DNA from 4 places in the Streptomyces sp. NPDC017529 genome. Region 4 is predicted to be linked to each of the others. Evidence: riboswitches for the same ligand, from Rfam matches in the RefSeq annotation. Region 4 holds a riboswitch; each other region holds the start of a gene.

Region 1 (7,602 bases), on a different contig from region 4:
GCACTGTGCGCACAGGCCGTGCCCCGCCACCGCGGATCGGACGCCCACCGCCGAGCCAACTCCTCGGCCGCCTTGGTATCTGCCTGTGCCATGACCATCTCCCGGTGAACAGTGCGAATGTCCGGCACCGAGTGCCGTCTCTTTGCTGAAGCGCGGCCCGCCGGATCTCCCGGTAGCGGGGTGAGCAATGTTGCCGGGGGGCCGCACCGCCGACTCTGGCAGTGGCACTCGGCGCCATCAACCGTGGCCCCAGGCCAAGTTCCGCCCATCTTGCGCGCGGGTTTTGCCAAGGTTGCGAACGGCCGGAGAGGACCGTACGGCGGCCCGGCCGCCGGGGAGTCGAAAAGTTTTTGGCCGGCGATGTCGAGAACCGGCGACCGGCTACGTCCCCGCAGTGAACGCGACCACAATGGGCCGCACCACCACCGAGGAGAGCCACCATGGCCAAGTACCTGCTGCTGAAGCACTACCGCGGCGCCCCGGCTTCGGACCACGACGTACCCATGAGCCAGTGGACGCCGGAGGAGATCTCCGCCCACGTGCAGTACATGAGCGACTTCGCGGACCGGCTGGAGCAGACCGGCGAGTTCGTCGACAGCCAGGCGCTCGCCCCCGAGGGCGCGTGGGTCCGCTACGACGGCGAGGGGCGCCCGCCGGTCACCGACGGGCCGTTCGCCGAGACCAAGGACCTCATCGCCGGCTGGATGGTCATCGACGTCGACAGCCACGAACGCGCCGTCGAGCTGGCCGGGGAGCTGTCGGCCGCCCCCGGCGCGGGCAGCAAGCCCATCCACGAGTGGCTGGAGGTGCGCCCCTTCCTCGCCGCGCCGCCCACCATCACGGAGTGACCTCCGCAGTGGACGAGACCCTGCTCCGGAGCCTCACGCCGGGCGTGCTCGGCGTCCTCGTCCGCCGCGGAGCCGACTTCGCGGCGGCCGAGGACGCCGTACAGGACGCGCTGGTCGAAGCGGTCCGCGCCTGGCCCGCCGGCCGGCCACGGGACCCGAAGGGCTGGCTGGTCACCGTGGCCTGGCGCCGGTTCCTCGACACGGCCCGGGCGGACGCCTCACGCCGCCGGCGTGAGGACCGCGCCGACGAGGAACCGGCGCCCGGACCCGCGTCCGCGGTGGACGACACTCTCCGGCTCTACTTCCTGTGCGCCCACCCCTCGCTGACACCGGCGTCCGCGGTCGCGCTCACACTGCGGGCCGTCGGCGGCCTCACCACCCGCCAGATCGCCCAGGCCTATCTGGTGCCGGAGGCGACCATGGCACAGAGAGTCAGCCGGGCCAAGCGGACCGTCTCCGGTGTGCGGTTCGACCGGCCCGGCGACGTGGCCACCGTGCTGCGCGTCCTCTACCTGGTCTTCAACGAGGGCTACTCCGGCGACGTCGACCTCGCAGCCGAGGCCATCCGGCTCACCCGGCAGCTCGCCGCCGCGATCGACCACCCCGAGGTGGCGGGGCTGCTCGCCCTCATGCTGCTCCACCACGCCCGGCGCGCGGCCCGGACCGCGCCCGACGGCGGCCTGGTGCCGCTCGCCGGGCAGGACCGCGGCCGGTGGGACACCGAGGCGATCACCGAGGGCGTCGGGATCCTCCAGGCGGCCCTGGCCCGCGACCGGCTGGGCGAGTTCCAGGCCCAGGCCGCCATCGCGGCACTGCACGCGGACGCGCCCACCGCCGAGGAGACCGACTGGGTGCAGATCGTCGAGTGGTACGACGAGCTGACGCGCCTGACCGGCAGCCCGGTCGTCCGGCTCAACCGCGCGGTGGCCGTGGGCGAGGCCGACGGCCCGCGCGCCGGCCTGGCGGAACTGGCGGCGCTGGACGCCTCCCTGCCCCGCCACACCGCGGTGGCGGCATACCTCCACGAACGCGACGGCGACCTGCCGACGGCGGCCCGGCTGTACGCCGAAGCCGCCCGTAAGGCGTCCAACCTCGCCGAACGCGACCATCTGACACGCCAGTCCGCCCGCCTCAACGCCCGCCGGAAGCGGTGACGGGCCGGGCGGCGTGGCGGGACCCCCTGGACTTACTAGGACGTCCAACTATATCGTCGTGACCAAGGCCCGCGGTGCAGGGAAGCCGGTGCGAATCCGGCGTGGTCCCGCCACTGTGACCGGGGAGTGCGACGCCGAGCAACACGCCACTGACGAGAACGCGGTCGGGAAGGCGGGCGGCGCGCGGTGATCCGGAAGCCAGGATACCGGCCGCGGGTGTTGTTCCGTGTTGTCCACGAGGATGGAGCAGACACGCATGGCACCGGTGCGTACCCACAGCCCAGGTGATCCGGCCCGGCCCGCGGCACCGCCCGCGCGCTGACGGTTCCACGCCCTTCGCGTCCCACGGCCCCGCCACGGTCCGCGCGCCCTCCGCGCCGCCCGGGTGCCCGGCCGTGCCATCCCCGGATTCCACCTGACGAGAGCAGGCTCCCATGGTCCGCGAACTCACCCATTTCGTCGGCGGCAAGCACACCCCGGGTGCCTCCGGTGCTTACGGCGACGTGTTCGACCCCAACACCGGCACCGTGCAGGCCCGGGTACCGCTCGCCAACCGGTCCGAGACGGCCGCGGCCGTCGCCGACGCGGCGTCCGCGCAGCCCGAATGGGGCGAGTGGAACCCCCAGCGGCGCGCCCGTGTGCTGCTCAACTTCCTGCGCCTGGTGGAGGGCGAGCGGGACGCGCTGGCCCGGCTGCTGTCGAGCGAGCACGGCAAGACCGTCCCGGACGCGCACGGCGACCTCCAGCGCGGCCTGGAGGTGGTCGAGTTCGCCGCGGGCATCCCGCACCTGCTCAAGGGCGAGTTCTCCGACAACGCCGGGACCGGCATCGACGTGCACTCGCTGCGCCGCCCGCTCGGCGTGGTGGCCGGGATCACCCCGTTCAACTTCCCCGCGATGATCCCGCTGTGGAAGGCCGCGCCGGCCCTCGCCTGCGGCAACGCGTTCATCCTGAAGCCGTCCGAGCGGGCCCCGTCCGTACCGCTGCGACTGGCCGAGCTGTTCCTGGAGGCGGGCCTGCCGCCGGGCGTCCTCAACGTCGTGCACGGCGGCAAGGAGTCGGTGGACACGCTGCTGGAGGACCCGCGCGTCGAAGCGCTGGGCTTCGTCGGCTCGACGCCGGTCGCCGCGCACATCTACGCGACCGCCGCGGCGCACGGCAAGCGCGCCCAGTGCTTCGGCGGCGCCAAGAACCACCTGGTCGTGATGCCGGACGCCGACCTCGACCAGGTGGTGGACGCGCTGGTGGGCGCCGGGTACGGGTCGGCCGGCGAGCGGTGCATGGCCATCTCGGTCGCCGTACCCGTCGGCGAGGAGACCGCCGACGCGCTGGTGGCACGGCTCAAGGAGCGGATCGGCGCGCTGCGCATCGGCCGCTCCGACGACCCGCACGCCGACTTCGGGCCGCTGGTGGGCCGGGACGCGCTGGACCGGGTCCGCTCCTACGTGGGCCTCGGCGTCGCCGAGGGCGCCGAACTGGTCGTCGACGGCCGGGACTTCTCCCTCCCGGGGCACGAGGACGGCTTCTTCGCGGGCGCCTCGCTCTTCGACCGGGTCACCCCGGACATGCGGATCTACCAGGAGGAGATCTTCGGGCCCGTGCTGTCGGTGGTCCGGGCGGCCGACTACGAGGAGGCGCTGCGGCTGCCCACGGAGCACCCGTACGGCAACGGCGTGGCGATCTTCACCCGGGACGGGGACACCGCGCGGGACTTCAGCCGCCGGGTGAACACGGGCATGGTCGGCGTGAACGTGCCGATCCCGGTGCCCGTGGCGTACCACACCTTCGGCGGCTGGAAGCGGTCCGGCTTCGGCGACCTGAACCAGCACGGCCCGGACGCGATCCGCTTCTACACCCGCACCAAGACCGTCACCTCGCGCTGGCCCTCCGGGGTCAAGGAGGGCGCGAGCTTCACCATCCCGACGATGGGCTGAGCGCGATGAGCGTCATGACCACCGCCGGCACGGCCGCCTCGCTCAGCTCGCTCACCGAGGACCAGCTCGCCATCGTCGAGACCACGCTGGACTTCGCGCAGGAGCACATCGCGCCGCACGCCGTGGCCTGGGACCAGGACAAGCACTTCCCCGTGGACGTGCTGCGCAAGGCCGCCGGGCTCGGGCTCGGCGGGATCTACGTACGGGAGGAGTGCGGCGGCTCCGCGCTCGGCCGCGCGGACGGCGTGCTGGTCTTCGAGGTGCTGGCCACCGCCTGCCCGTCCATCGCGGGCTATCTCTCCATCCACAACATGGTCGCCTGGATGATCGACCGGTACGGCGACGACGCGCAGCGCGCCCGCTGGCTGCCCGGCCTGTGCTCGATGGCGGACCTGGGCAGCTACTGCCTGACCGAGCCGGGCGCCGGGTCGGACGCGGCGGCGCTGCGCACGCGTGCGGTGCGCGACGGCGACGACTACGTGCTGACCGGCGTCAAACAGTTCATCTCCGGCGCCGGTGCCTCGCAGGTGTACGTGGTGATGGCCCGTACCGGCGAGGAAGGGCCGGGCGGCATCTCGGCGTTCGTCGTCGAGCGCGACGACCCGGGGCTGTCGTTCGGTGCCAACGAGAAGAAGATGGGCTGGAACGCGCAGCCCACCCGGCAGGTGGTCCTGGGCGAGGTGCGCGTCCCCGCCGACCGGCGGCTGGGTGCGGAGGGCGACGGCTTCCGCATCGCGATGAGCGGCCTCAACGGCGGCCGGCTCGGCATCGCCGCCTGCTCCCTCGGCGGCGGGCAGAGCGCGCTGCACGCGGCGCAGGCCTACCTCGCGGACCGGGAGGCGTTCGGGGGCCGGCTGCTGGACGCGCAGGCGCTGCAGTTCCGGCTCGCAGACATGGCGACGGAGCTGGCCGCGGCCCGTGCGCTGGTGCGGCAGGCGGCCGACGCGCTGGACCGCGCCGACCCGCAGGCGCCGCAGCTGTGCGCGATGGCCAAACGGTTCGCCACCGACACGGGCTACTCCGTCGCCGACCGCGCGCTGCAACTGCACGGCGGTTACGGATACCTGAGCGAGTACGGCATGGAGAAGATCGTCCGCGATCTTCGGGTGCACCAGATCCTGGAAGGGACGAACGAGATCATGCGTGTGATCGTGGCCCGCGGGCTGACCGGGGCGAAGACCGGCGGCGCCCGCGCCGGGGCGGGGGCCGCCCGATGACCGACGACTCCGTACTGCTGCGGACCGAGGGCCGCGCGGCGTACCTCACCCTCAACCGCCCCAAAGCGCTCAACGCCCTCACCCACGCCATGGTGCGCCGGATCGACGCGGCCCTGGCCGCGTGGGAGCAGGACCCCGCGGTGGAGGCCGTGGTGATCAGCGGCGCGGGCGGGCGCGGGCTGTGCGCGGGCGGCGACATCCGCGCCATCCACGAGGACGCCGGGACCGGCGGCACGGCCTCCGCCGCCTTCTGGCGCGACGAGTACCGGCTCAACGCCCGTATCGCGCGCTACCCCAAGCCGTACGTCGCCGTCATGGACGGCATCGTGATGGGCGGCGGCGTCGGCGTCTCGGCGCACGGCAGCGTACGGATCGTCACCGAGCGCTCCAAGGTCGCCATGCCGGAGACCGGCATCGGCTTCGTGCCGGACGTCGGCGGCACGTACCTGCTGGCGCTGGCGCCCGGACAGCTGGGCACCCACCTGGCGCTGACCGGGGCGCCGGTGGCGGCCGGGGACGCGCTGCTCTGCGGGCTCGCCGACCACTTCGTACCGGCGGAACGGGTGGAGCGGCTGGTGGCGGACCTCGCCGCCGAACCGGTGCCCGAGGTGCTGCCGCGGTACGTACGGGAGGCCCCGGACGGCGAGCTGGCGGCGCGCCGGGAGTGGATCGACCACTGCTACGCGGCCGGCACCGTCGAGGAGATCGTGGACCGGCTGCTCGGCACCGGCGTCCCGGAGGCCAAGGAGGCCGCCGAGACGCTTCTCGCCAAGTCCCCCACCTCGCTGAAGGTCACCCTGGCCGCGCTGCGCCGGGCCCGGGGCCTGGGGCCGCTGGAACGGGTCCTGGACCAGGAGTACCGCGTCTCGTGCGCGGCCCTGGCCACGCCCGACCTGGTCGAGGGCATCCGCGCCCAGGTGATCGACAAGGACCGCAGGCCGCGCTGGTCCCCCGCCACCCTCGCCGAGGTCACCGACGCGGACGTGGCCCGGTTCTTCACACCGCTCGGCGACCGCGAGCTCGGGCTCGCCGGCGGCTTCCCGCAGGAGGTGCCCTGGTGAGCACGGAAACGGCGTACGGGAACGCGGGGCCCGCCACGGTCGGGTTCGTCGGGCTCGGGAACATGGGCGGGCCGATGGCGGCCAACCTGGTCAAGGCCGGTCACCGGGTGACCGGTTTCGACCTCGTACCGGAGGCGCTGGCGACCGCCGCCGAGGCCGGCGTCGAACCCGCCGGCTCGGCGACCGCCGCCGTGACGGACGCGGACGTGGTGATCACCATGCTCCCCGCCGGACGGCACGTCCTGGCCCTCTACGAGGACCAAGGGCTGCTCGCGGCGGCCCGCCCCGGCACCCTGTTCGCCGACTGCTCGACCATCGACGTGGCCGACGCCCGCGCCGCACACGAGGCCGCCGTACGCGCCGGCCACCAGGCCCTGGACGCACCGGTCTCCGGCGGCGTGGTCGGCGCCCGAGCCGGCACCCTCACCTTCATGGCGGGCGGCGGCGCGGCCGAGTTCGCGCGGGCCGAGCCGCTGCTCTCGGCGATGGGCAAGAAGGCGGTGCACTGCGGTGCCGCGGGCGCCGGACAGGCCGCGAAGATCTGCAACAACATGATCCTCGGCATCTCGATGATCGGCGTCAGCGAGGCGTTCGTCCTCGGGGAGAGCCTGGGCCTGACCCACCAGGCCCTGTACGACGTGGCATCCACCGCGAGCGGGCAGTGCTGGGCGCTGAGCGTCAACTGCCCGGTGCCCGGCCCGGTGCCGGGCAGCCCCGCCAACCACGACTACCGGCCGGGCTTCGCGGCGCCGCTGATGGCCAAGGACCTGGGCCTGGCCGCCAACGCGGTCCGCTCGGGCGGCGTACAGGCTGAACTCGGCCTGCGTGCCGCCGAGTTGTTCGCGGCGTTCGCCGAAGGCGAGGGCGCGTCGGAGGACTTCTCCGGCATCGTCCGCACCATCCGGCAGCGTTCCGGCACCGGCAGGCCCGCCGCACAGGAAACCGAGCAGAACGGAACGACGACCGCATGACCGACACCACCCCGCGCACGGACGACCGTACGCAGCCGTACGAAACGATCCTCGTGGAGCGCACCGGCCGTACCGCCACGCTCACCCTCAACCGCCCCAAGGCGCTCAACGCCCTCAACCTCCAGGTGATGAACGAGGTCGTCACCGCGACCGGGGAGCTGGACCGCGACCCGGAAGTCGGCTGCATCGTCATCACCGGCTCGGCGAAGGCGTTCGCCGCCGGGGCCGACATCAAGGAGATGCGGCCGCAGTCGTACATGGACATGTACCTCGGCGACTGGTTCACCGCCTGGGACCGGCTGGGTGCCCTGCGCACGCCGACGGTCGCCGCGGTGGCCGGGCACGCGCTGGGCGGCGGCTGCGAGCTGGCCATGCTCTGCGACATCCTGCTCGCCGCCGACACCGCCGTCTTCGGCC
Region 2 (7,602 bases), on a different contig from region 4:
CCCCGACTACAACCGCGGCCTCCAGAACCTGGCACGCGACGCGCTCGCGGCCGGCCAGGGCCGTATCCGCGACCTCGTCGACGAGACCGCCGTCAAGCCCTGCCTCGACACCCCGCCCGAACACCTCCAGTGGGGCCACCGCCTGCGCCTGGAACGCGTCGTCGACCTGTCGCTGTGGCTGGACCACCACCGCCCCGAACTCGCCTTCTGACCAGCCCCACCCCCGACCGCCCCGCCACTAGGAGCCCGACCCATGCGCCTCCCCGAACCGCTCCCCCTCCACGGAGCGGACTACAAGCGCGACCCCTACCCCCTCTACGCCGAGCTGCGCGCACGCGGACCCGTCCACCGCGTCCGGTTCCCGAGCGGCGTGTGCGCCTGGCTCGTCACCGGCTACGACGCCGCACACCAGACGCTGAACGACCCCCGGCTGGGCAAGCACCACTCCCGGGGCAACGCGGCCTGGCGCGCCCGCGCCTCGATCATGCCCGAGCCGCAGCACTCACAGCTCCAGGTCCACCTGCTGCACCAAGACCCGCCGCGGCACACTGACATGCGCCGGCTGATCACCGACGCGTTCACACCCCGGCGGGTGGCGGAACTCCGGCCGCGCTTCGAACGCCTGGCGGACGCGCTGCTGGACGCGCTGCCGCCCGCGGCCCCCGGGCGCCGGGCGTCCGCCGATCTGGTCGAGTCGTTCGCCGCCCGCTTCCCCTTCCTCGTACTCGCCGAGGTCATCGGCCTGCCGGCGGAGTACACCGAGCGCTTCGACCGGGACTGGGGCAAGGTCGTCCAGCCCGTCGGCCCGGACGACCCCGGCCGCCCCGCCTACGAGGCCAGACTCCGCGGCCTCCAGGGCTACATCGCCGGCCTCGTCCGCCACAAGAGACGGGAAGGCGGCACGGACCTGCTCTCCCGGCTGGTCGCCGCCCGTGACGAGGGCGCCCTGAGCGGCGCCGAACTGGACTCCATGATCTTCCAGCTGCTCGTCGCGGGCCAGGAACCGGTCACCAACCAGATCACCACGGCGCTGACCGCCCTGCTCCGCCATCCGCACCACCTCGCGGCGCTCCGCGACGACCCCGCGCTGCTCCCCCGCGCCGTCGAGGAACTGCTCCGGTACGACAGCGCCTTCGAGCTGACGACCTGGCGCTTCCTGGCCGAGGACGCCGAGCTGCACGGCACCCGGGTCCCGGCGGGCGACTCCGTGATCGTCTCGCTGTGCGCGGCCAACCGCGACCCCGCCCGCTTCCCCGCGCCCGACACCCTGGACCCCGGCCGCTCCCCCAACCCCCACCTGGCCTTCGGCCACGGCATCCACTTCTGCCCCGGCGCCGCACTGGCCCGCGCCGAACTGCACATCGCCTTGGAGACGCTGCTCCGCCGCCTGCCGGACCTGCGACTGGCCGTGCCGGACAGCGACCTGGACTGGATACCGGCGGTGCTCGCGCGGGGCGTCAGCGCGCTCCCGGTCACGTACGGCTCGCGCGGAGAGGCCCGATGAACAGCACGGTCACGGCCACCGCCATCCTCGCCAGCCTCCTCCCGCACCGCCGCACCCTGGAGACGACGGCTTCCGGAGAAGCCACCCCCGCCCACTTCCCGTATCAACTGGAGCAGTTGAAAGCCCTGGTGGCCGCCCGGCGCCCCATCCTCCTCACCCTCCCCGGCTTCCCCTGCAAGTCCCCCAACCCGGCCAAGGTCCTCGGCCGCCTCCCCGACGAGGGCGAACGCCTCGCCCTGCGCTTCCTCGACCGGCTCTGCGCCCGGATCGGGGAGCTGTACGCGCCGGGCGCACGGCTCGTCATCTGCTCCGACGGGCACCTCTTCAGCGACCTGATCGGCGTCACCGACCCGGACGTCGACGCGTACAACGACGCGCTGCGCGCGATGATCCGTACGGCCGGGCTGTCCCACCTCACCACCTTCGACCTGCGCGACGTCTACGGAGACCTGCCCAGCGCCGCCAAACGCACGCAGGTGGACGCCCGGTACGCCCCCGCCCTGGACTCGCTGCGCGCCGAGACCCGGGGCGCGGCCGCCGGCGACGGCGAGACGCTGCGCCTCTACCGCGGCATCACCCGCTTCCTGTTCGAGGACACCACCGGCTTCGAAGGCACCCGCTCAGCCCTGCAACGCGCCTGCCGCACCCGCGCCTACGGCGTCATCCGGCGCAGCCGCGCCTGGGGCGCACTCATCGCCGACCACCACCCCGACGCCATACGGCTGTCCATCCACCCGCAGCCGCGCGGCGCCGAGAAGTTCGGCATCCGGCTGTTCGACGCGCCCGACGCCTGGATGACGCCGTGGCACGCGTGCGTGGTGCGCCGGCCGGACGGCAGCGTACGGCTGATGCGCGCGGCCGACGCGGCGCAGCACGGCCGGCTCGTCCACCGGGACGGCCGCCCGAGCCACTACGCGGATGAGGCCGTGCGGCCGGTGCCCCTCTAGCGGCCGTGCTTCTCTAGTGGCCGGTGCCTCTTCGAACGGTCCGCCGTTGGTCGACGGCGATCAGCGGGTCCCCCGTCAGCGGGTGGTCGACCACCGCCGCCCGCACCCCGAACACCTCGGCCAGCAGGTCCGGCGTCAGCACCTCGCGCGGGGCGCCGGACGCCACCACCGTCCCCTCGTGCAGCACGTGCAGCCGGTCGCAGACGGCGGCCGCCGCGTTCAGGTCGTGCAGCGAGACGAGCGTCGTACAGGCCCGGTCGCGCAGCAGGCCCAGCAGCTCGACCTGGTGCCGTACGTCCAGGTGGTTCGTCGGCTCGTCCAGCACGAGCACGTCCGGGACCTGCGCGAAGGCGCGGGCGAGCAGGGCCCGCTGCCGCTCGCCGCCGGAGAGCGCGGAGAACCGCCGCCCGCCGTGCTCCGCCAGCCCCACATCGGCCAGAGCGCGGGCCACCGTCTCCCGGTCGGCGGCGTCGTCGCCCGCGAACGCCCGCTTGTACGGGGTGCGGCCCATCGCCACCACCTCGTGGACGGTGAGTTCGAAGTCGCTGCCGCGTTCCTGGGGAAGGGCGGCGATGTGCCGCGCGGCCCGCGTCGCCGGCATGGCACCGACGTCCTCGCCGGCCAGCAGCACCCGGCCCGCGTCCGGCCGCAGATGCCGGTACACGGTGCGCAGGACCGTGGACTTGCCGCTGCCGTTCGGGCCGACCACGCCCGCGATCTCGCCCGGCGCGGCCATCAGCCGCACACCGGCCACGACGCACCGCCCGGCGTAGGACACCCGCAGGTCCTCGATGTCGATCCGCAAACCGGCGTCCGTACCGGCTCGCGCCCGTGCTTCCACGCTCACGATCCCGCTCCCAGCCGGCGGTCGAGGACGTACAGCAGTACCGGCGCGCCGACCAGCGCCGTCACCACGCCCACCGGCAGTTCCTGGTCGGCCATCGCGGTACGGCACACGATGTCCACCACGACCAGCAGCAGCGCCCCGGTCAGCGCCGCCAGCGGCAGCAGCCTGCGGTGGTCGCCGCCGACGAGCAGCCGGCACAGGTGCGGCACCATCAGCCCCACGAAGGCCACCGCCCCGGACACCGCCACCAGTACGCCGGTGAGCAGGCTGGTCACCACGAACAGCGTCCGGCGCAGCCGGACCACGTCCACGCCCACGCTCGCCGCCGTCTCGTCCCCCATCGTCAGCGCGTTGAGCGCGCGGGCCCGCGCCTGGAGCACCAGCAGCCCGGCCGGCACCGCGAGGGCCGGCAGGACCAGCGTGCTCCAGGTGGCGCCGCCGAGGCTGCCCATCAGCCAGAACAGCACGCCGCGCGTCTGCTGTTCGTCCCCGGCCTGCAGCACGAGATAGCTGGTGATCCCGGCCAGGAACTGCCCGATGCCGACCCCGGCGAGCACCAGCCGCAGCGGCGCGAAGCCGCCGCCCCTGCGGGCCAGCGTCCAGACCAGCGCGAACGAGGCGAGCGCCCCCGCGAAGGCCGCCAGCGACAGCCCCAACCCCCCGGCCAGGCCGAACGCGCCGCCCGTACCGGCCACAGCGCCCGCGCCCAGGACGATCGCGGCCACCGCGCCGAGCGACGCGCCGTTGGAGATGCCCAGGAGGTACGGGTCCGCCAGCGGGTTGCGCACCAGCGCCTGAGTGGCCGTACCGACGAGCCCGAGACCCGCGCCGACCAACGCGGCGAGCAGCGCTCTGGGCACCCGCAACTGCCAGACGATCAGGTCGTTCGTGCCCGGCCTCGGCGGCTGCCCGCCCAGCCGCCGGAACACCACCGACCACACCTCCGCCGGAGCGATGTCGGTGGCGCCGAAGGAGACGGCGGCGGTCAGCGCGACGAGGAGCGCGAGCAGCAGCGCGACGGCGAGCCATGGCGTACGGGGTTTTCGCGGCGTACGGGCCACGAGTGGCGTACGGTCCTCGGGTGGCGTACGGGCCTTGAGCGTCGTACGAGGCATCAGCGGCCCGCCGCCCCGGCCCCGCCCAGCCGGTCCGGGTACAGCGTCTCCGCGATCCGCCGCACCGTGTCGGCGTTGCCGACCCCCGCGATGGTCGTCTGCTCGGAGCCGATGCGCAGGAATTTCCCTTCCTTCACGGCACGCAACCCCGCCGTCCCCGCAAATCCCTTCAAGAACTGCTCCGCCTCGTCGAACGCCTTCTCATTCGCGGCAGCACTCCCCCGGTTCCGTACGCCCAACTGAATCCAGTCCGGGTCCTTGTCCACCACGTCCTCCCACGACACCGGCTTGAAGTCCCCCGCGCAGTCCGCGAAGACATTGCGCGCCCCGGCTTCGGTCAGCACCGCGTGCGCCACCTGCCGGTTGCAGACGGCCACCGGCTGCTTCGTACCCGCGTCGAAATCGAAGAAGAAATACGACGGCCGCTTCGAAGCGGGCACGTCCGCAAGGGCCTTCCGCACTCCGGAGACCTTCTTCTCCATCTCCGTCACCAGTTGCAGGGCACGCCGCGAGGTGCCCGTGACCTGCCCGAGCCGCCGGATATCACCCTCGACGGCGGACAGATCCCGCTGCGGCGCCTTCTTGCGCGGCGCGCATGCCGTCGAAGCCAGATAGACGTGCTTGATGCCCGACGCGGCGAACTCCTCGTCGGTCGGCGCGGCAGCCGCCCCGCCCATGTTCCCCATCGACGCGAACGTATCGATATAGAGATCGGCCCCGGAACCGAGCAGTTTCTCCTTCGGAATCACCGCCTTGCCCAGCACCGGCACCCGCTGCGCCTGCGCGTCCAGATCCGGCGGCAACGTTCCCTTACCCGGCGGAAATCCCGTACCGACGACCCGGTCACCCACCCCCAGCCGGAGCAGCATCTCCAGGCTCGACGCATTGCTCGTGACGATTTTCCGCGGAGCAGCGGAAAACGTCGTCTCCCGCCCGTCGCAATCGGTGACCGTGACCGGGAAACCGGCTTTGCCGCCGTCCCGGGCGCCCGCGGCGCTCCCGCCCGTACCACCGGCGGCGCCACCGCATCCGGTGGCCAGCGCGGCCACCCCCACCGCCAGCGCCGCCGCCAGCACCGTTGTCGTCGCCGTAGCCGTTGTCGTCGCCGTCCGCTTCCCGCGAGGACGCATACGCCCGTTCTCCCCTGCCGCTCGACTCTCCGGCGGCCCGCCACTGCGAGCCGCGGACCAGGTAGTCGAGCGGACGGGGCCCGCGGTTCCCGCGGAATCGGCCCGGTGGCCGCGCACCTCCGGAGGTTGGAGTGCCGGAGGTTAGAGTGTCCGGGCCGTGGTGTTCGGGAAGACCGGTGACGACCTTCGGGTCCAGGCCGGAGCGGCCCTCGCCACTGTGATCGGGAAGTTCCCGCCCATTCCGTACGCGCCTACGCCCGTACGGAGCCACTGTCCGCAGCCCGCGGCCGGGAAGGCCGGGCCGGGCGCGCTCACCCGTAAGCCAGGAGACCGGCCACGGCATCTCACGAACTGATCCACGAGGTGCTGGAGCGTGACCACCGAATGCCCCTGTCCCCCACCCCCCTACCCTCCCCTCCCTCTCCTTCCTCCCCTTCCTCCCCTTCCTCTTCGCCCTCCCCCCTGCCCGGCTTCCGCTGGCAGCGTCAGGACACGGTGCGCACCGCGGGCCTGATGGCGGTGATAGCCGCGCTGCACGTCGTCGCCTTCGGCGTGCTCTTCCTCCTCGTCGTGCCGAACCACTACACCGTGGGTTCGCAGGTCTTCGGCGTCGGCCTCGGCATCACCGCGTACACCCTCGGCATGCGGCACGCCTTCGACGCCGACCACATCGCCGCCATCGACAACACCACCCGCAAACTGATGGCCGACGGCAAGCGCCCGGTCTCCGTGGGGTTCTGGTTCGCGCTCGGGCACTCCAGCGTGGTCGTCGCCATGGCCGCGCTGGTCGCCGGCGGCGCACAGCTGGCGGGCACCCTGCTCGACGACGAATCCCGCACCCACCAGGTTCTCGGCACCGTGGGCACCACGGTCTCCGGCACCTTCCTCTACCTGATCGCCGCGCTCAACCTCGTCGCGCTGGCGGGCATCTGGCGGGTCTTCCGCGCCATGCGACAGGGGCGCTACAACGAGGCCGAGCTGGAGGAACACCTCGACTCCCGCGGCTTCATGAACCGCGTCCTGGGCCGCTTCACCCGCTCCATCACCCGCCCCGGCCAGATGTACCCGCTCGGCTTCCTCTTCGGCCTCGGCTTCGACACCGCGACCGAGGTCACCCTGATGGTGATGGCGGGCAGCGGCGCCGCGGCCGGCCTGCCCTGGTACGCGATCCTGGTCCTGCCGCTGCTGTTCGCGGCGGGAATGAGCCTGTTCGACACGCTGGACGGTACGTTCATGAACTTCGCGTACCAGTGGGCGTTCTCGAACCCGGTGCGCAAGGTCTACTACAACCTCACGATCACCGGCCTGTCGATCGCCGTCGCGTTCTTCATCGGGACCATCGAGCTGGTCAGCGTCCTGCACGAGAAGCTGGACCTGAAGGACGACGTCACCGGCTGGATCTCGTCCATCGACCTGGACAACGTCGGCTTCATCATCGTCGGCCTGTTCGTGGTGGTCTGGGCCGCGGCCCTGGCGTACTGGCGGCTGGCCGGGGTGGAGAAACGCTGGGCGGCGCGGACGACGGGGACGGCGCGGACGGCGCCGACGACGGCGAGGGCCGGGGAGACGGAAACCCCGGAAACCGTCTGACCCGGTCCCCGGCCGGTCGCGGCACGCTCCGGCGCTCCCCCGGAGCGGGCCGCGACCGGCTTCCGCCCCTCGGGGGCTTCCGTCCCTCGGCGGCCGCCGCCCCTCCTCAGGTCGCCGAACCGGCCGCCGCGCCCGTCTTCAACCCGGGACCCCAGCGCTCCAGCGCCGCGTCGAGGTCGAGCGGGAGCAGCCGGTCGGGCTCGTCCGCCCCCGGCCAGTCCGCACGCGGCACGCGCCACATGACCTCGAACTCGTTGCCGTCCGGGTCCTTCGCGTACAGCGACTTGGACACCAGGTGATCGGTGGCGCCCACCAGCGCGCCCCGCCCGGCCAGCTCGGCCGCGATGTCCGCGAGCTCGCCGAGGGTGCCGACCTCCCAGGCCAGGTGGTACAGGCCCACCCGGCCGTGCTCGGGGCCCGGCGCGTGGTCGCCGACCGCGAACAGCCCGAGGTCGTGGTCGTTGGCCGT
Region 3 (7,602 bases), on a different contig from region 4:
CCTCCGAGGCGCCGACGGGGAGTTCGACCATGCGGGCCGGGCGCTCCTCCGAGCCGCCCGTCTCGTGCGGGCCGTCCGGGCACGCCGGGTCGGGCGCCGCGGGGTCGCAGGAGAAGCGGCACCCGGTGACGACGGGGACGTCGGGCATCAGCGCCGTCAGACCGCGCACGATCGTCGACTTCGCGGTGCCCTTCTCCCCACGGACGAGCACCCCGCCGATGGCCGGCGAGATGGCGTTGAGCAGCAGGCTCAGCCGCATGTCGGACATGCCGACGACCGCGGTGAACGGGTAAGGGACCGATGCCATTAAGGAGTACCCCCTTCGAGGGACGTGCGGTGTGCGGGCGCGGGGGAGGCCGCGCCGGGTGCGGCCGGGGTGCGGGACGGCGGTGGTACCGGCGGCGCTCCCGGCGGCACGAAGGGCAGCCCCGCCGGCACCCCGTCCTCGATCAGCCGCAGCAGCGCGTCGGTGTCCGCGTGCTCCTCGATCAGGTCGCCCAGCTTGTCGAGCTGCTCCTCGCGCAGCGCGGCGAAGCTGGTGTCCGGCGCCGGGACGAACGCGCGGCCCGCGTCGGCGGCCACCCGCCGCAGGAACGCCCGCCGGAAGCCGTCGCTCTCCAGGGAGCCGTGCCAGTGGGTGCCCCAGACCGATCCGGACCGGCAGCCGTCCAGGAAGGGCTGCCCGCCGAGGACCTCGGCCACGCCGTGGTGGATCTCGTATCCCTCGACCGGCTCGCCCAGCGCCTCGCCGGACGGCCGGGCCAGGGTCTTGTCCGCGGCGAACCGTACGCGTACAGGCAGCAGGCCCAGCCCGTCCACCGTGCCGGCCTTGGACTCGACCTCGTCCTCGATGCGTTCGCCGAGCATCTGGAAGCCGCCGCAGATGCCGAGCACCGGGCGGCCCTCGGCCGCCCGCCGCCGCACCGCGTCCGCGATGCCCCGCTCGCGCAGCCACTGGAGCGCCCGGACGGTGCCGCGGGTGCCGGGCAGCACGACGAGGTCGGCGTCGGCCAGCTCCTCGGCGCGGTCCACGAAGCGCACCACGACGCCGGGTTCGGCGGCGAGCGCGTCCACGTCCGTGAAGTTCGACATCAGCGGTACGGCGGCCACCGCGACCCGCAGGACGTCGGCGCCGTGCGGCGGCGCGACGACGCTCTCGCGGACCGCGCCGCGCAGCGACACCCGCAGGCCGTCCTCCTCGTCGATGCCGAGGCCGTGCGCGAACGGCAGCACCCCGAGGGTGGGCCGACCGCTCAGCTCCCTCAGCATCTCCAGGCCGGGCTCCAGCAGCGTCACATCACCCCGGAACTTGTTGACGAGATAGCCCGCGACCAGCGCCTGGTCCTCCCGGGACAGCAGCGCCGTGGTGCCGAAGAAGGAGGCGAACACGCCGCCCCTGTCGATGTCGCCGACCACCACGACCGGGATGCGGGCGGCCCGCGCGATGCCCATGTTCACGATGTCGGTGCGCCGCAGGTTGATCTCCGCGGGGCTGCCGGCGCCCTCGCAGATCACCGCGTCATGCGTACGGCGCAGCTCCTGGAGGCAGTCCGTGACCGTACCGAGCAACTGCTCCTGGCGCCCCGCGTGGTAGCCGCGCGCGCTCAGCTCGCCCACCGGCTTGCCCATCAGCACGACCTGGCTGCTGCGGTCGCTGCCCGGCTTCAGCAGCACCGGGTTCATCAGCGCGCTCGGCTCGACGCGCGCCGCCGCGGCCTGCATGGCCTGCGCCCGCCCGATCTCCGCGCCCTCGCGCGTCACGAACGAGTTCAGCGACATGTTCTGCGCCTTGAAGGGCGCCACCTTGACGCCCTTGCGCGCCAGCCAGCGGCAAATGCCCGCCGTCACCACGCTCTTGCCCGCGTCGGACGTGGTGCCCGCCACCAGCAGCCCGCCGCCGAGCGGCGTTCGACCCGGTCCGTTCACGTGGCGCTCCTCGCCGTCCGCATGTCACTGCTCACTTGGCCCTCCCGGCCGTACGGGCCCGCCGCACGGCCCCTGCCGCGCACCGGCCCGCGACCGTGGCCGCCAGCGCCAGCGCGCTCACCCGGCGCGACAGCGTCACGGCCCGCCCGATGTCCGGCACCGCCACGGGGTGCCCGGCGGCACCGTTCAGCACCGGCCGGTGCTCGACCCGGCCGCCGTACGCCAGGGTGCCCCCCAGCCGTACGCCCAGCGCCCCCGCGAACGCCGCTTCCACGGGACCCGCGTTGGGGCTCGGGTGCGACGGGCCGTCCTGCCGCCAGGCACGCCACGCGCCCCGCCGGTCGGGGCCCGCCAGTACCGCCAGCGCGGCGGTCAGCCGGGAGCCGGGGAACCCGGCCACGTCGTCGAGCCGGGCCGAGGCCCAGCCGAAGCGGTGGTAGCGCGGCGACTTGTGCCCCACCATCGCGTCCAGCGTGTTGACGGCACGGAAGGCCAGCAGCCCCGGTACGCCGGCGACCGCGCCCCACACGAGGGCGCCGACCACCGCGTCCGAGGTGTTCTCGGCGACGGACTCCACCACCGCGCGCGCCATCTGCTGCCCGTCCAGGGCCTGCGGGTCGCGCCCGCACAGGTGCGGCAGCCGCTCCCGCGCCACGTCGAGGTCGCCTGCGGCGAGCGCGCCGCCGACGGCCCGCGCTTCGCGGCACAGCGAGGTACCGCCCAGGACGGCCCAGGTGGCGGCGGCGGTCAGCGCGACGGAGGCGGGGGAGGAGCGGCGTACGGCACGTTCCAGCAGCGCGGCGCCGGCGGCGGTCCCGCCGACACACAGCGCGGTGTGCAGGGCCCCGCGCCCGCGGTCGTCGCGCCACAGCCGGCGTTCCACGGCGGCCGCGGCCCGCCCGAAGGCGGCCACGGGGTGGCCGCGCCGGGGATCGCCCGCGACCAGGTCGCCGAGGAAGCCGAGGGCCGCGCCGCACGCGTAGCCGGCGTGTTCGGCACGCATCGGATCAGACCGCCGTCGCGCCTCGGAGGGACGGTACGGGGGAAGGCACAGAAGATCGCGAACTGCGGCCGGGCATGACGGTAGGTCCTCACTCAGGGTCCGCGCCCTGGTTCGACGGGTACGGCGACAAGAGTCTCCTGGCTCCCCGGATCGGCGCTTCCCCCGGCCTTCCAGTCCGTACGGGAACCTCTCGGCTGCGACGTGGACCGTGGCCCTTGGTGGAGGGGCGCTCCCCGGTGACAGTGGCGGGACCGCGCCGGATTCTCACCGGACTTCCTCATCTGTCGCCGAATGGCTCCGGCAGTCCACCACGCTCCGCGAGAGCCCGTCAACTCGCGCTTGACCTGCGCCGCAGGCGGTGGCAGTGGCTGTGTCCCAGGACACAGCGCGGGGCGCCCGGCGGCCGCGGCGTCCGCCGCCGACCACCGGGCGCCCCGGAGTGCCGTGCCGGCGCCCGTCAGGCGGCGACGATCAGATAGATGCCGTACGCCACGGCCGCCGCGCACAGCGCGAAGCAGGCGTACGCCCCGGCCCTGGCCGGCGCGCCGGGGCCGTCGGCGGCGGCCGCCCCGTCCTCCTGCCGCGGGGCGCGGGACGTGCCGACGATGCCGAGGGTGAACAGGCCGACGATGCCGACCGTCACCACGAGCGTGACGCCGAAGACCTGGCCCAGAGCTGCCCAGTCGATGCTCATTCGCGTTCTCGTTCCTTCGTGGGTGCCGTGCGGCCGGGTCAGCCGACCGCCGAGCCGGCCTTGGCGCGGCGCTGGGCGTGCGTCTCGTGCGGGTGGGCGGCCGCCGGGGCGGTGATCACCGGGGCGGTGCCGACCGGGTCCGTGAGCGGCGTGTCGGCCATCGCGGGTGCGGGGACCGTGGCGACGGCCATCGCTGGCGCGGACACGACCGGCCCGGCGGGCGGCGGGGTCACGGCCTGCAGCGCGGCGGTGACGACACCCACCGGCTCCGCCGCCGGGCCCTCGTTGACGTTGGTGTGGTCCACCGGCTTGCGCCGGGAGGCCGCCCAGATCGCGCCGCACACGGCGAGCCCGAGGACCGCCACGGTCGCGATGCCCCAGTCGCCCTGCTCGGCCAGGAACGCGGCGCCCGCCGCGACCAGGCCGGCGGCCGGCAGCGTCAGGCCCCAGGCGACGACCATCCGGCCCGCCGTGGACCAGCGCACCACGCCGCCCTTGCGGCCCAGGCCCGAACCCATGACCGAACCCGAGCAGACCTGGGTGGTGGAGAGCGCGAAGCCGAGGTGGGAGGAGGCCAGGATGGTGGCCGCCGCGCCGGTCTGGGCGGCGAAGCCCTGCGGCGGCTGGATGTCGGTGATGCCCTTGCCCATCGTGCGGATGATGCGCCAGCCGCCGAGGTAGGTGCCGAGCGCGATGGCCACACCGGCCGAGGCGATGACCCACAGCGGCGGGTCGGCGTGCGGGGCGACCACGCCGCCGGTGATCAGCGCGAGGGTGATCACGCCCATCGTCTTCTGCGCGTCGTTGGTGCCGTGCGCCAGGGAGACCAGCGCGGCGGAGGCGATCTGCCCGGCGCGGTAGCCCTTGGCGGTGTCCTCCTCGGCGCGGTTGCGGGCCAGCCGGTAGGTCAGCCGGGTCGCGGCCAGCGCGGCCAGGCCGGCCACGACCGGCGCGGCGACGGCCGGGATGAGGACCTTCATGACCACGGCGTCGGCGTGCACGCCGCTGGTGCCCACGGACACCAGGGTCGCGCCGATCAGGCCGCCGAAGAGGGCGTGCGAGGAGCTGGAGGGGAGTCCGGCCAGCCAGGTGACCAGGTTCCAGACGATGGCGCCGACCAGCCCCGCGAAGATCACTTCTGGTCTGATGCCGGCGGTCTCGTCGATGATCCCGCCGGAGATGGTCTTGGCGACCTCCACCGACAGGAACGCGCCGACCAGGTTGAGGACCGCCGACATCGCCACCGCGGTCTTGGGCTTGAGTGCCCCGGTGGAAATGGTGGTGGCCATGGCGTTGGCCGTGTCGTGGAAGCCGTTCGTAAAGTCGAACACCAAGGCCGTGACGATCACGATCCCGATGAGAAGCGTGATGTGTTCCATTCACCCAGGCAATCAGTTCGATGGGCAGTGACGCTCGGGACCGTACGGACGACGGGTGAACGGAAGGTGAACTGGGACGGGCGGCACGGTGACGCCCCCGAAGGAGTCGCGCGAAGGCACCCGCCCCGCCACTCGGGCCCCGGCCGTTCAGCCCCAGCCGGCGGGGAGCTTGCCCGGCGTGCCGTGCCAGTGGGCCGGCCACAGCGGGTGGGTGGCGGCGAACGCCCGGCCGTCCGCCCGCCACCCGCCGCCGTTGCGCAGGAAGCGCCGGGCCTGCGCGCGCCTTCGCGTACACCGCCCTGCCCACGGCGCCCGCCGCCTCCGCCGCGGTCACGTCAGCACACCGTCAAACCCGACATAGCGGATACCGGAGCGCGAGGGTCCGCCCCACGGCCCCGCTCCCGGCCCGTACGGTGTCGGCAGCCCCGCGCGCACCACGCCCGCGCGCTCGGCCGGCCACCGCCCGCACCGCACACCGGAGGCACACGCATGACGGACCCGGAAGCCCTCGGCCGCGCCTGGCGCGAACTGGTCGACACCGCCCGCCGCACGGTCGCCGACGGCCTGGTCGTCGGCACCTCGGGCAACGTCTCCGTCCGCGTCGGCGACCTGGTCCTGGTCACCCCCAGCGGCGTCCGCTACGACCGGCTCGGGCCCGGCGACCTCACCGCGGTGGACCTCGAAGGACGCCAGGCCCGCGGCACGCTGCGGCCCACCAGCGAACTCCCCATGCACCTGGCCGTCTACCGTGCCACCGGGGCCACCGCCGTCGTCCACACCCACGCCGCCCACGCCACCGCCGTCTCCACCCTCGTCACCGAACTCCCGCCGGTGCACTACATGACCGCGGCCCTCGGCGGCCCCGTCCGAGTCGCGCCCTACGCCCTCTACGGCACCGAGGAGTTGGCCGGGAACATGCTCGGCGCACTGCGCGGCCGCACCGGCTGCCTCCTGCGCAACCACGGCACCGTCGTGTACGGCGACACCCTGGACGAGGCGTACGACCGCACCGCCCAGCTGGAGTGGATGTGCCGCGTGTGGCTCGCCGCCAGCTCGGTGCCGGGTCGCGAACCCGCCCTGCTCACACCGGAACAGGTCGGGGCGGCGGGCGACCGGCTGCGCGGCTACGGGCAGCGCCGCTGACGCGCGCCGCCGCCCGCGCCCGCCCGGCCGCCCGCGGACGCCCCCGCCGTCACCCGGCCGCGCCCGCCCGCTGGCCGCGGACGCGGCCCCCGTCCACACTGGGGAGGATGCGTCTGGGTACTGCGGCGGCAGCGGCCGCCACCACGGTGATCGGTGCCGGCGCGGCCGCGGTGGCGGCCGGCCGGTACGCCAGCGGCATGGTCCTCAAGCCCGCCCTCGACCGGCCGCTGCCGGGCGACCCCCGGCTCACGGTGCATTCCACCGGGCCCGGACGGATCACCCTCACCCGCAGCCTCGCCTCGCTGCGGCCCGGCACCTACGGCCTCACCGGCGCGGGCGCCCACGCGATCGTCGGCCCCCTCCTGGACAACGTGCCGCACCCCGCCGACACCGTCGTCCGCCGCCTGGAACGGGTCACCCACGGCACCCTCCAGCCGGGCGCCCGGATGCGGATGACACCCCAGGTGCACATCGGCAACCCGCGCGACGCGCTGGGCATCGACTGCGCCGACGTCGACATCCCCGGGGAGCTGGGCGCGCTGCCCGCCTGGTTCGCGCCCGGCGACCGGGAGACCTGGGTGATCACCGTGCACGGGCTGGGCACCACCCGCGAGCACCCCATGGTCGTCCTGCCGTTCCTCGCCGACCAGCGGCTGCCCGTCCTGAACCTCGCCTACCGCAACGACTCCGGCGCCCCGCACACCGCCGACGGCATCAGCCACCTCGGCGACGCCGAATGGCGCGACGTGGACGCCGCGATCCGCTACGCCGTCCGCTACGGCGCGCGGCGCGTCGTCCTGCACGGCTGGTCCACCGGCGCGTCCATGGCCCTGCACGCCGCGGCCAACTCCGCCCTGCGCGACCGCGTCGCCGGCCTCGTCCTGGACTCGCCGGTCCTGGACTGGCAGGCCACCGTCCGCGCCCTGGCGGCCGCCCGCCGCACCCCGCGCCCGCTGCTCCCACTGGCCGTACGGGCCGCCGAGGGCAGCACCGGGCTGCACGCCGGGCGGCTGGCCGAGGCCTGGGCCCCGGACCTGCTCACCGTGCCGACGCTCCTGGTCCACGGGCCGCACGACACCCTCGCCCCCTGGGCGGCCTCCCGGGAACTGGCGGCCCGCCGCCCGGACCTGATCACCCTTCACCCCGTTCCGCACGCCCCGCACGCCGCCATGTGGAACGCGGACCCCGCCACGTACGAAGAGACCCTGCGCCGCTTCCTCACGCCCCTCATGTGAGCCGCGGAAGCCCGCTCGTACGGCGGCGGCGACCGGTCCGCGCACCCTTCGCGCGACGTGCCGCGGGAACGTACCGACCGTTCCGATTGGGCTTTCGGGCCGTCAGCGGGAAGACTGCCCCTGTGACGTCCCGTACTCCGCGCGACTCCCGGCTCCGACTCGTCCCCCGTCAACCGATTGCCGCCGCCCGACGAGCGGTGAGCACCCGGGCCGCCAGGCCGG
Region 4 (7,602 bases):
TGGGCCAACTCCCTTATGCGGAGCCGCAGCTGCCGTTCGCCCCGCCGCCCGCCGTGTCCGCTCACCGGCCCGCGCCGCGAAAGATCGCCGGCCACACCTCGCACGTCCGTTCCCGCGGGACGGGTGAACTGGATCCCGCCGCCCGGAACTTGGGCGTGCGGCGCTGGTGCGCGACACCGGGCAGCGGTGGACCGTACGGCTCGGCGGCGGGGGAGCCGGACGACGGTCCCCCGTACGAGCCACCCGGGGGTCGCTCATCCGTTCCCGGCATTCCCGTCCAGACCTCCGCAAAACCGTATGCAAGGTCATGGAACCCATGGGTAATGAGCGCCCTCGCAGATGGGCATGGTTGGATGCGAAGGAACCCCCGCGAAGGGGGATTCAGGGGGTCGGCGAAAGGCAAGGAGCCGGTGAGGGGGCCGGCAGCGGGCCGCGGGCGGCGCGGCAACCGGGCTGAGCCCGGCGGCAATCTGTGGCAGGTTGTCGAGTGGGCCCCCGAGCGGCCTTCGGCCTCCGTCCGGGACACCGCCCGGGGCGGCATCCAGAGAGCAACCGGCAGGCGGGAATCGTGAGGATCTTCGGCAAGGTACGGCACCGGCCCTCCGCCTCGTGGCGGCAGGCGACCGACCGCGCTTTCACGCTGATCGGCGACGGCCGTTACGAGGACGCGGGCGCGCTGCTGACGCGGGCGGCCGACATGGAGCCGTGGCTGTCGGAGTCCTGGTTCAATCTCGCGCTGCTGCACAAGTTCCGGCACGACTGGGAGCAGGCGCGCGCCGCCGGGCTCCGCGCGGTCGCCCTGCTGGACCGCGAGACCGGGGCCCCCGACTGGTGGAACGTGGGCATCGCCGCCACCGCCCTGCAGGACTGGCCGCTGGCGCGGCGGGCCTGGCAGGCGTACGGCCTCAAGGTCCCCGGCGAGGGCTCGCCGTCCGCCGAACCGGTCGGCATGGAACTGGGCAGCGCCGCTGTCCGCCTCTCGCCGGAGGGCGAGGCCGAGGTGGTCTGGGGCCGCCGCCTGGACCCGGCCCGTATCGAGGTGCTCTCCATCCCGCTGCCGTCCTCCGGGCGGCGCTGGGGCGAGGTGGTCCTCCACGACGGCGTGCCGAACGGCGAGCGCACCACCGCCGCCGGCCCGTCCTTCCCCGTGTTCGACGAGATCGAACTGTGGGCGCCGTCGCCGGTGCCCACCTGGGTCGTGCTCCTGGAGGCCGCGACGGAGACCGACCGGGACGCCCTGGAGCGCCTGGCCGCCGACGCGGGCTTCGCCGCCGAGGACTGGTCCTCCTCCGTACGCCTGCTGTGCCGTACGTGCTCCGAGAGCCGGATGCCCAGCGACGAGGGCGAGGGCGAGCACCTGGACCCGCACGACCACAGCGAGCCGGGCCACCCCGGTCCGCTCGGCCACCGCACGGCGGGCTCCGGCTCGCTGTGGGTGCCGGAGCGCGAATGCGGCATCGCGGCCCCCGCGGGCCTGGTGCGCGGCCTGCTGGACGGCTGGGTCGCGGACAGCCCGGACACCCGCGAGTGGCGCGATCTCGAAGAGGTCTGCTGAGCGCGCGCACGGTGCCCCGTAGGCTTGAGGACGAATAGTTCGGGTTTCCAGGAAGGCGTACGGCGGTCATGGCGCAACAGCCTGTTTTTGATCACAACGAGGAGCGGGCGGCGGAGGGCTTCGTCGACGACGTGACCGGCGCGGCGGAGCGGGAGGCGGCGCACCGCGAGCGCGGCACGTCCCGGCCGATCACCGTCGTCGGCAACCCGGTGCTGCACAAGGAGTGCAAGGACGTCACCGAGTTCGACGAGAAGCTGGCCCAGCTCGTCGACGACATGTTCGCCAGCCAGCGCACGGCCGAGGGCGTCGGCCTGGCCGCCAACCAGATCGGCGTGGACCTGAAGGTCTTCGTCTACGACTGCATGGACGACGAGGGCGTCCGGCACGTCGGCGCGGTCTGCAACCCGGTCCTGGACGAGGTGCCGGTCGAGCGGCGGGTGCTGGACGACTCCAACGAGGGCTGCCTGTCGGTGCCCGGCGCCTACGCCGAGCTGGCCCGCCCCGACTACGCCGTGGTCCGCGGCCAGGACACCGAGGGCAACCCGGTCGCCATCGAGGGCACCGGTTACTTCGCGCGCTGCCTCCAGCACGAGACCGACCACCTGTACGGCTACCTGTACATCGACCGGCTCTCCAAGCGTGACCGCAAGGACGCGCTGAAGCAGATGGCCGAGCGCGAGCCGCGCTACCCCGTCGTCGCCAACGACTGACAGCGCGGACACATACGCCCGAAGGCGGGCCCTGGACGCGTCCAGGGCCCGCCTTCGTATGCCGTGCGGAGCGCTTTAGAACTCGTCGTCGAAGGAGACCGAGCCCTCGACGGCGACCTGGTAGGCCGAGGCGCGCCGCTCGAAGAAGTTGGTCAGCTCCTGGACGTTCTGCAGCTCCATGAAGGAGAACGGGTTCTCCGAGCCGTACACCGGCGCGAAGCCGAGGCGCTGCAGGCGCTGGTCGGCGACGCACTGGAGGTACTCGCGCATCGAGTCGGTGTTCATGCCCGGCAGGCCCTCGCCGCACAGGTCACGGCCGAACTGCAGCTCGGCCTCGACGGCCTCCTTGAGCATGTCGGTGACCTGGCGCTCCAGCTCGTCGTCGAAGAGGTCCGGCTCCTCCTCGCGCACCGTGTCCACGACCGAGAACGCGAAGTTCATGTGCATGGTCTCGTCGCGGAAGACCCAGTTGGTGCCGGTGGCCAGGCCGTGCAGCAGGCCGCGCGAGCGGAACCAGTACACGTACGCGAAGGCGCCGTAGAAGAAGAGGCCCTCGATGCAGGCCGCGAAGCAGATGAGGTTCAGCAGGAAGCGGCGGCGGTCGGCCTTCGACTCCAGGCGGTCGATGGACTCGACCGAGTCCATCCACTTGAAGCAGAACTCGGCCTTCTCACGGATGGAGGGGATGTTCTCCACCGCGGCGAACGCGGCGGCGCGGTCCTCCGGGTCGGGCAGGTAGGTGTCCAGCAGCGTCAGGTAGAACTGGACGTGCACGGCCTCCTCGAACAGCTGCCGGCTCAGGTAGAGCCGCGCCTCGGGGGAGTTGATGTGCTTGTAGAGCGTCAGCACGAGGTTGTTCGCCACGATCGAGTCGCCGGTCGCGAAGAACGCGACGAGCCGGCCGATCATGTGCTGCTCGCCGGGCGACAGCTTGGCGAGGTCGGCCACGTCGGAGTGGAGGTCGACCTCCTCCACGGTCCAGGTGTTCTTGATCGCGTCCCGGTAGCGGTCGTAGAAGTCCGGGTAGCGCATCGGGCGCAGGGTCAGCTCGAAGCCCGGGTCGAGCAGGTTCTTGCTGCCGGTGGTGGCGGTGTGCGAGGCGGCCGCGGTCGTCTCGGGCGTGTCGTTCTTCTCGGGTGCGGTAGTCATGGTTACTGGCATGCCTCGCAGGACTCGGGGTTTTCCAGGGAGCAGGCGACGGCCTCGGGATCGGCCGCCTGAGCGGGTACGGGAGCGGTCTGCGCGCCCCCGCCCGTGCCGCGCGCGGACTGGGCGATACGGGTCGCCGGACGCGAGCGGAGGTAGTACGTGGTCTTGATGCCGCGCTTCCAGGCGTACGCGTACATCGAGCTGAGCTTGCCGATGGTCGGCGAGGCCATGAACAGGTTCAGCGACTGGCTCTGGTCGAGGTAGGGCGTACGGGCCGCCGCCATGTCGATCAGCGCGCGCTGCGGGATCTCCCAGGCCGTGCGGTACAGCTCGCGGGTCTCGGCGGGAATCCAGTCCAGCTCCTGCACCGAGCCGTTGGCCTCGCGCAGCGCGTCACGGGTCCGGGCGTCCCACAGGCCCAGCGCTTTCAACTCCTCGATCAGGTACGCGTTGACCTGGAGGAACTCACCCGACAGCGTCTCCCGCTTGAACAGGTTGGAGACCTGCGGCTCGATGCACTCGTAGACGCCCGCGATCGAGGCGATGGTGGCGGTCGGCGCGATGGCCAGCAGCAGCGAGTTGCGCATGCCGGTCGCCGCGATACGGGTGCGCAGCGCGTCCCACCGGTCCGTCCAGCGCGGCTCGGCGTTCGGGTAGTGGTCGGGGTGCAGCACGCCGCGGGCCGTGCGGGTCGCGGACCAGGCCGGGTGCGGGCCGTGCCGCTCGGCGAGGTCGGCGGACGCCTCGTACGCCGCGAGCATGATCCGTTCCGAGATGCGGGTGGACAGCTCCTGGGCCTCGGGCGAGTCGAAGCGCAGCCGCAGCCGGAAGAAGACGTCCTGGAGGCCCATCAGGCCCAGGCCCACCGGGCGCCAGCGGGAGTTGGAGGTGCCGGCCTGCTCGGTCGGGTAGAAGTTGATGTCCACGACACGGTCGAGGAAGGTGACCGCCGTGCGGACGGTGGCGTCCAGCCGCTCCCAGTCCATTGCCTCCTCCCAGCCGCCGGCCTCGTTGCCCAGGTGGGCGGCGAGGTTGACCGAGCCGAGGTTGCAGACGGCCGTCTCGCCGTCGTCCGTGACCTCCAGGATCTCGGTGCACAGGTTCGAGGAGTGCACGACCTTGCCGGGCTCGGCGGTCTGGTTCGCGGTGCGGTTGGCGGCGTCCTTGAAGGTCATCCAGCCGTTGCCGGTCTGCGCGAGGGTGCGCATCATCCGCGAGTACAGGACGCGGGCCGGGATCTGCTTGACGGCGCGGCCCTCGGCCTCGGCCTTGCGGTACGCGGCGTCGAACTCGTCGCCGTACAGGTCCACCAGCTCGGGCGCGTCGCTGGGGGAGAACAGCGACCAGTCGGCGTCGGCCTCCACGCGGCGCATGAACTCGTCGGGGATCCAGTGCGCGATGTTGAGGTTGTGGGTGCGCCGGGCCTCCTCGCCCGTGTTGTCGCGCAGCTCCAGGAACTCCTCCAGGTCCGCGTGCCAGGTCTCCAGGTAGACGCAGGCGGCGCCCTTGCGCCGGCCGCCCTGGTTCACGGCCGCGACCGAGGCGTCCAGGGTGCGCAGGAACGGCACGATGCCGTTGGAGTGGCCGTTGGTGCCGCGGATCAGCGAGCCGCGGGCGCGGACCCGGGAGTACGACAGGCCGATGCCGCCGGCGTGCTTCGACAGGCGCGCCACCTGGTGGTAGCGGTCGTAGATCGAGTCCAGCTCGTCCAGCGGGGAGTCCAGCAGGTAGCAGGAGGACATCTGCGGGTGGCGGGTGCCGGAGTTGAACAGGGTGGGCGAGGAGGGCAGGTACGACAGCGTGCTGGTCAGGCGGTACAGCTCGGCGACGTCGGCGAGCGCCCGCTCGCTGTGGTCCTCGGCCAGGCCGCAGGCCACCCGCAGCAGGAAGTGCTGCGGGGTCTCGATCACCTGGCGGGAGATCGGGTGGCGCAGCAGGTAGCGGGAGTGCAGGGTGCGCAGGCCGAAGTAGCCGAACCGGTCGTCGGCGCCGTCCGCCAGGGCGCGGTCGACCAGCGCGTCCAGGCGGTCCGCGTGGGTGCGCACGAACTCGGCCGTGGAGTCGGCGATCAGGCCCTCGCGGTGGCCGGTGGCGACGGAGGCGGAGAAGGCGACCGCCCCCTCCGCGGCCGCCTCCTCCGCGATGGCACGGGTCAGCAGGCGGGCGGCCAGCTTGGAGTACTGCGGCTCGTCGCCGATCAGGCCCGCCGCGGCCTCCATGGCCAGGGAGCGCAGCTCGGCCTCGTCCGAACCGGGGTGGCGGCCGCGCAGCGCGGCGGCGGCGATCTTGCCAGGGTCGGTGGCGGCCAGGTCGGCGGTGAGGTCGGTCAGCGTGCGCAGCAGGGCGGCGCCGGGGCCGTCCTCGGCCCGGCCGTCGGCGCCCTGCCGGGGCTGCGTGTCCTTCGCGGGCTGCACGACCTGCTCGGCTGCTGCGGGCTCCGTTGGCGCGATGGTCACGTGCTGCTCTCCCTCACTCGGCGGGGGCCTGGGGGAGAAGCGCGACGGTCGCGTGCGGGCGTGCGGCACCCCCGGCACGGCAAGGGGCACGCGGGCACACCGCGCAGCGTCCACCGGCCCAACCCGCGAGACCCGGACGTATCGACGACCGCGCCGGTCCTGGCGCGGGCGTACTGTGGGCAGGTCTTCGGACTTACGGGTGCGGATTTACGCACTTCGTACACCGTTGCGGGACAGTTCCGGATTCGCACCGGATTCCCCTGCGACGACAGCGAGCACGAGCATACATCTTGTGCCGCCTCGTGCACCCACCCCCATATCTTGTGTCGCGTTGCGACGGTCTTGTCCGAAGCCGTGGTATTCGGGGGCCGCTCCGAGGTCATTTTCCGGGCCCTGTGGGGCGCCCTGCGGCCCGCCACGGGGCCGCTTCCGGCCTGCCGCGGGGCGGTTCGGGGGGCGCCTGGACGGGGGCTGATGCAGGGGGCGTATTGGTGGCGCGGAACATCCCTGACGCGTTGACCGGGACCCTTGAAGCGTATTGGCTCCTTGTCTGCTCTGTCGTCCGATGGGGCGGGTGGGGGACAAGTGTGAGGGGGGAGACATGCGAAGAACCGGTGCGCCGCGTGGCGCGGTCCGGATGGCCGGGCTGATGGCGGGGGCCTGCGTCATGGCAGGCGCGCTGCCCGCCACGGCCGTCGCGGAGGGGGTGGCGGCCCCGGCCACCCAGCGGGTCAGCGTCGCCGCGGACGGGACGCAGGGAAACGGTTTTTCGGGCGATCCGCGGCTCAGCGCGAACGGGCGGTTCGTGGCATTCTCCTCGGACGCCACCAATCTGGGCCCCGCCGACACCAACGGCCGGCAGGACGTCTACGTCAAGGATTTACGGACGGGAAAGGTCGACCTGGTCAGCGTCGGCAGTGACGGCACGCAGGGCAACGCCCTGTCCGGCGCGCCCGAGATCAGCGCGGACGGCCGGTATGTCGCCTTCTACTCCTCGGCGTCGAACCTGGTGGCAGGCGACACCAACGGCGAGGGCGACGTCTTCGTGCACGACCGCCGGACCGGGCGCACCACCAGCCCCACGGCGGGCGCCGGCACCTCGCCGTACGGCTTCGGAGTGCAGAACTTCGCCGTCAGCGGCAGCGGCCGGTACCTCGCTTTCGGCTCCTACCGCGCGGACCTGGTACCCGGCGACACCAACGAGCGCCTGGACGTCTTCGTCCACGATGTGCAGAAGGGAACGACGAAACGGGTGAGCGTGGCGAGCGACGGCAGCCAGGCCGACGGCCCGTCCGGCTTCCCGTCGCTCAGCGCCGACGGCCGCCGGGTGTCGTTCACCTCCACGGCGACCAACCTCACCCCCGCCGGGCCCGGTTTCCGCCGCCCGCCGCCGCAGGACCCCATGTACGTCCACGACCTGGGCACCGGGCGCACGAGCGTGGCGAGCCTCAGCTCCGAGGACGCCGTGGTCGGCGTGTCACCGTTCCCCAGGCTCAGCCCGGACGGCCGCTACGCGATCTTCGAAGCCGTGGCCGCCGACGTGGTGCCGGACGACACCAACGGCACGTACGACGTCTTCGCCCGCGACCTCGAACGGGGCACCACCCGGCTGCTGTCCCGCGCGCACGACGGGGCCCAGGGCAACGGCTGGTCCGCCGACGGGCGGCTCAGCGCGGACAACCGGTGGCTCTTCTTCAGCGCCATGGCGTCCAACCTCGTGCCCGGCGACACC

The links. Region 4 has a riboswitch for cobalamin ahead of ACH4K4_RS12655 (ribonucleoside-diphosphate reductase subunit alpha). Riboswitches for the same ligand answer to the same signal wherever they lie in the genome.
Region 1: linked by a shared signal. The riboswitch ahead of ACH4K4_RS29985 (CoA-acylating methylmalonate-semialdehyde dehydrogenase) and the one ahead of ACH4K4_RS12655 (ribonucleoside-diphosphate reductase subunit alpha) in region 4 are both predicted to bind cobalamin.
Region 2: linked by a shared signal. The riboswitch ahead of ACH4K4_RS07795 (HoxN/HupN/NixA family nickel/cobalt transporter) and the one ahead of ACH4K4_RS12655 (ribonucleoside-diphosphate reductase subunit alpha) in region 4 are both predicted to bind cobalamin.
Region 3: linked by a shared signal. The riboswitch ahead of ACH4K4_RS17290 (cobalamin biosynthesis protein) and the one ahead of ACH4K4_RS12655 (ribonucleoside-diphosphate reductase subunit alpha) in region 4 are both predicted to bind cobalamin.

The regions. Positions count from the first base shown of each region.
Region 1 covers NZ_JBIRJY010000015.1:148,545-156,146, reverse strand. The annotation lists partial or broken gene aceA (isocitrate lyase) at 1-92, opposite strand, end outside; gene ACH4K4_RS29995 (YciI family protein) at 441-848, shown strand; gene ACH4K4_RS29990 (RNA polymerase sigma factor) at 857-2,002, shown strand; cobalamin riboswitch at 2,051-2,232, shown strand; gene ACH4K4_RS29985 (CoA-acylating methylmalonate-semialdehyde dehydrogenase) at 2,437-3,936, shown strand; gene ACH4K4_RS29980 (acyl-CoA dehydrogenase family protein) at 3,942-5,153, shown strand; gene ACH4K4_RS29975 (enoyl-CoA hydratase/isomerase family protein) at 5,150-6,214, shown strand; gene mmsB (3-hydroxyisobutyrate dehydrogenase) at 6,211-7,185, shown strand; gene ACH4K4_RS29965 (enoyl-CoA hydratase) at 7,182-7,602, shown strand, end outside.
Region 2 covers NZ_JBIRJY010000003.1:97,173-104,774, forward strand. The annotation lists gene asnB (asparagine synthase (glutamine-hydrolyzing)) at 1-211, shown strand, start outside; gene ACH4K4_RS07770 (cytochrome P450) at 254-1,504, shown strand; gene ACH4K4_RS07775 (L-tyrosine/L-tryptophan isonitrile synthase family protein) at 1,501-2,451, shown strand; gene ACH4K4_RS07780 (ABC transporter ATP-binding protein) at 2,465-3,256, opposite strand; gene ACH4K4_RS07785 (FecCD family ABC transporter permease) at 3,295-4,413, opposite strand; gene ACH4K4_RS07790 (ABC transporter substrate-binding protein) at 4,413-5,486, opposite strand; cobalamin riboswitch at 5,685-5,897, shown strand; gene ACH4K4_RS07795 (HoxN/HupN/NixA family nickel/cobalt transporter) at 5,907-7,133, shown strand; gene ACH4K4_RS07800 (VOC family protein) at 7,240-7,602, opposite strand, start outside.
Region 3 covers NZ_JBIRJY010000006.1:55,576-63,177, reverse strand. The annotation lists gene ACH4K4_RS17300 (putative cobaltochelatase) at 1-307, opposite strand, end outside; gene ACH4K4_RS17295 (cobyric acid synthase) at 307-1,926, opposite strand; gene ACH4K4_RS17290 (cobalamin biosynthesis protein) at 1,958-2,929, opposite strand; cobalamin riboswitch at 3,060-3,210, opposite strand; gene ACH4K4_RS17285 (hypothetical protein) at 3,387-3,623, opposite strand; gene ACH4K4_RS17280 (inorganic phosphate transporter) at 3,662-5,002, opposite strand; gene ACH4K4_RS17275 (class II aldolase/adducin family protein) at 5,492-6,145, shown strand; gene ACH4K4_RS17270 (alpha/beta hydrolase) at 6,253-7,380, shown strand; gene ACH4K4_RS17265 (hypothetical protein) at 7,503-7,602, shown strand, end outside.
Region 4 covers NZ_JBIRJY010000004.1:428,513-436,114, forward strand. The annotation lists gene ACH4K4_RS12640 (tetratricopeptide repeat protein) at 569-1,555, shown strand; gene def (peptide deformylase) at 1,624-2,265, shown strand; gene ACH4K4_RS12650 (ribonucleotide-diphosphate reductase subunit beta) at 2,341-3,414, opposite strand; gene ACH4K4_RS12655 (ribonucleoside-diphosphate reductase subunit alpha) at 3,417-5,870, opposite strand; cobalamin riboswitch at 6,031-6,172, opposite strand; gene ACH4K4_RS12660 (TolB family protein) at 6,472-7,602, shown strand, end outside.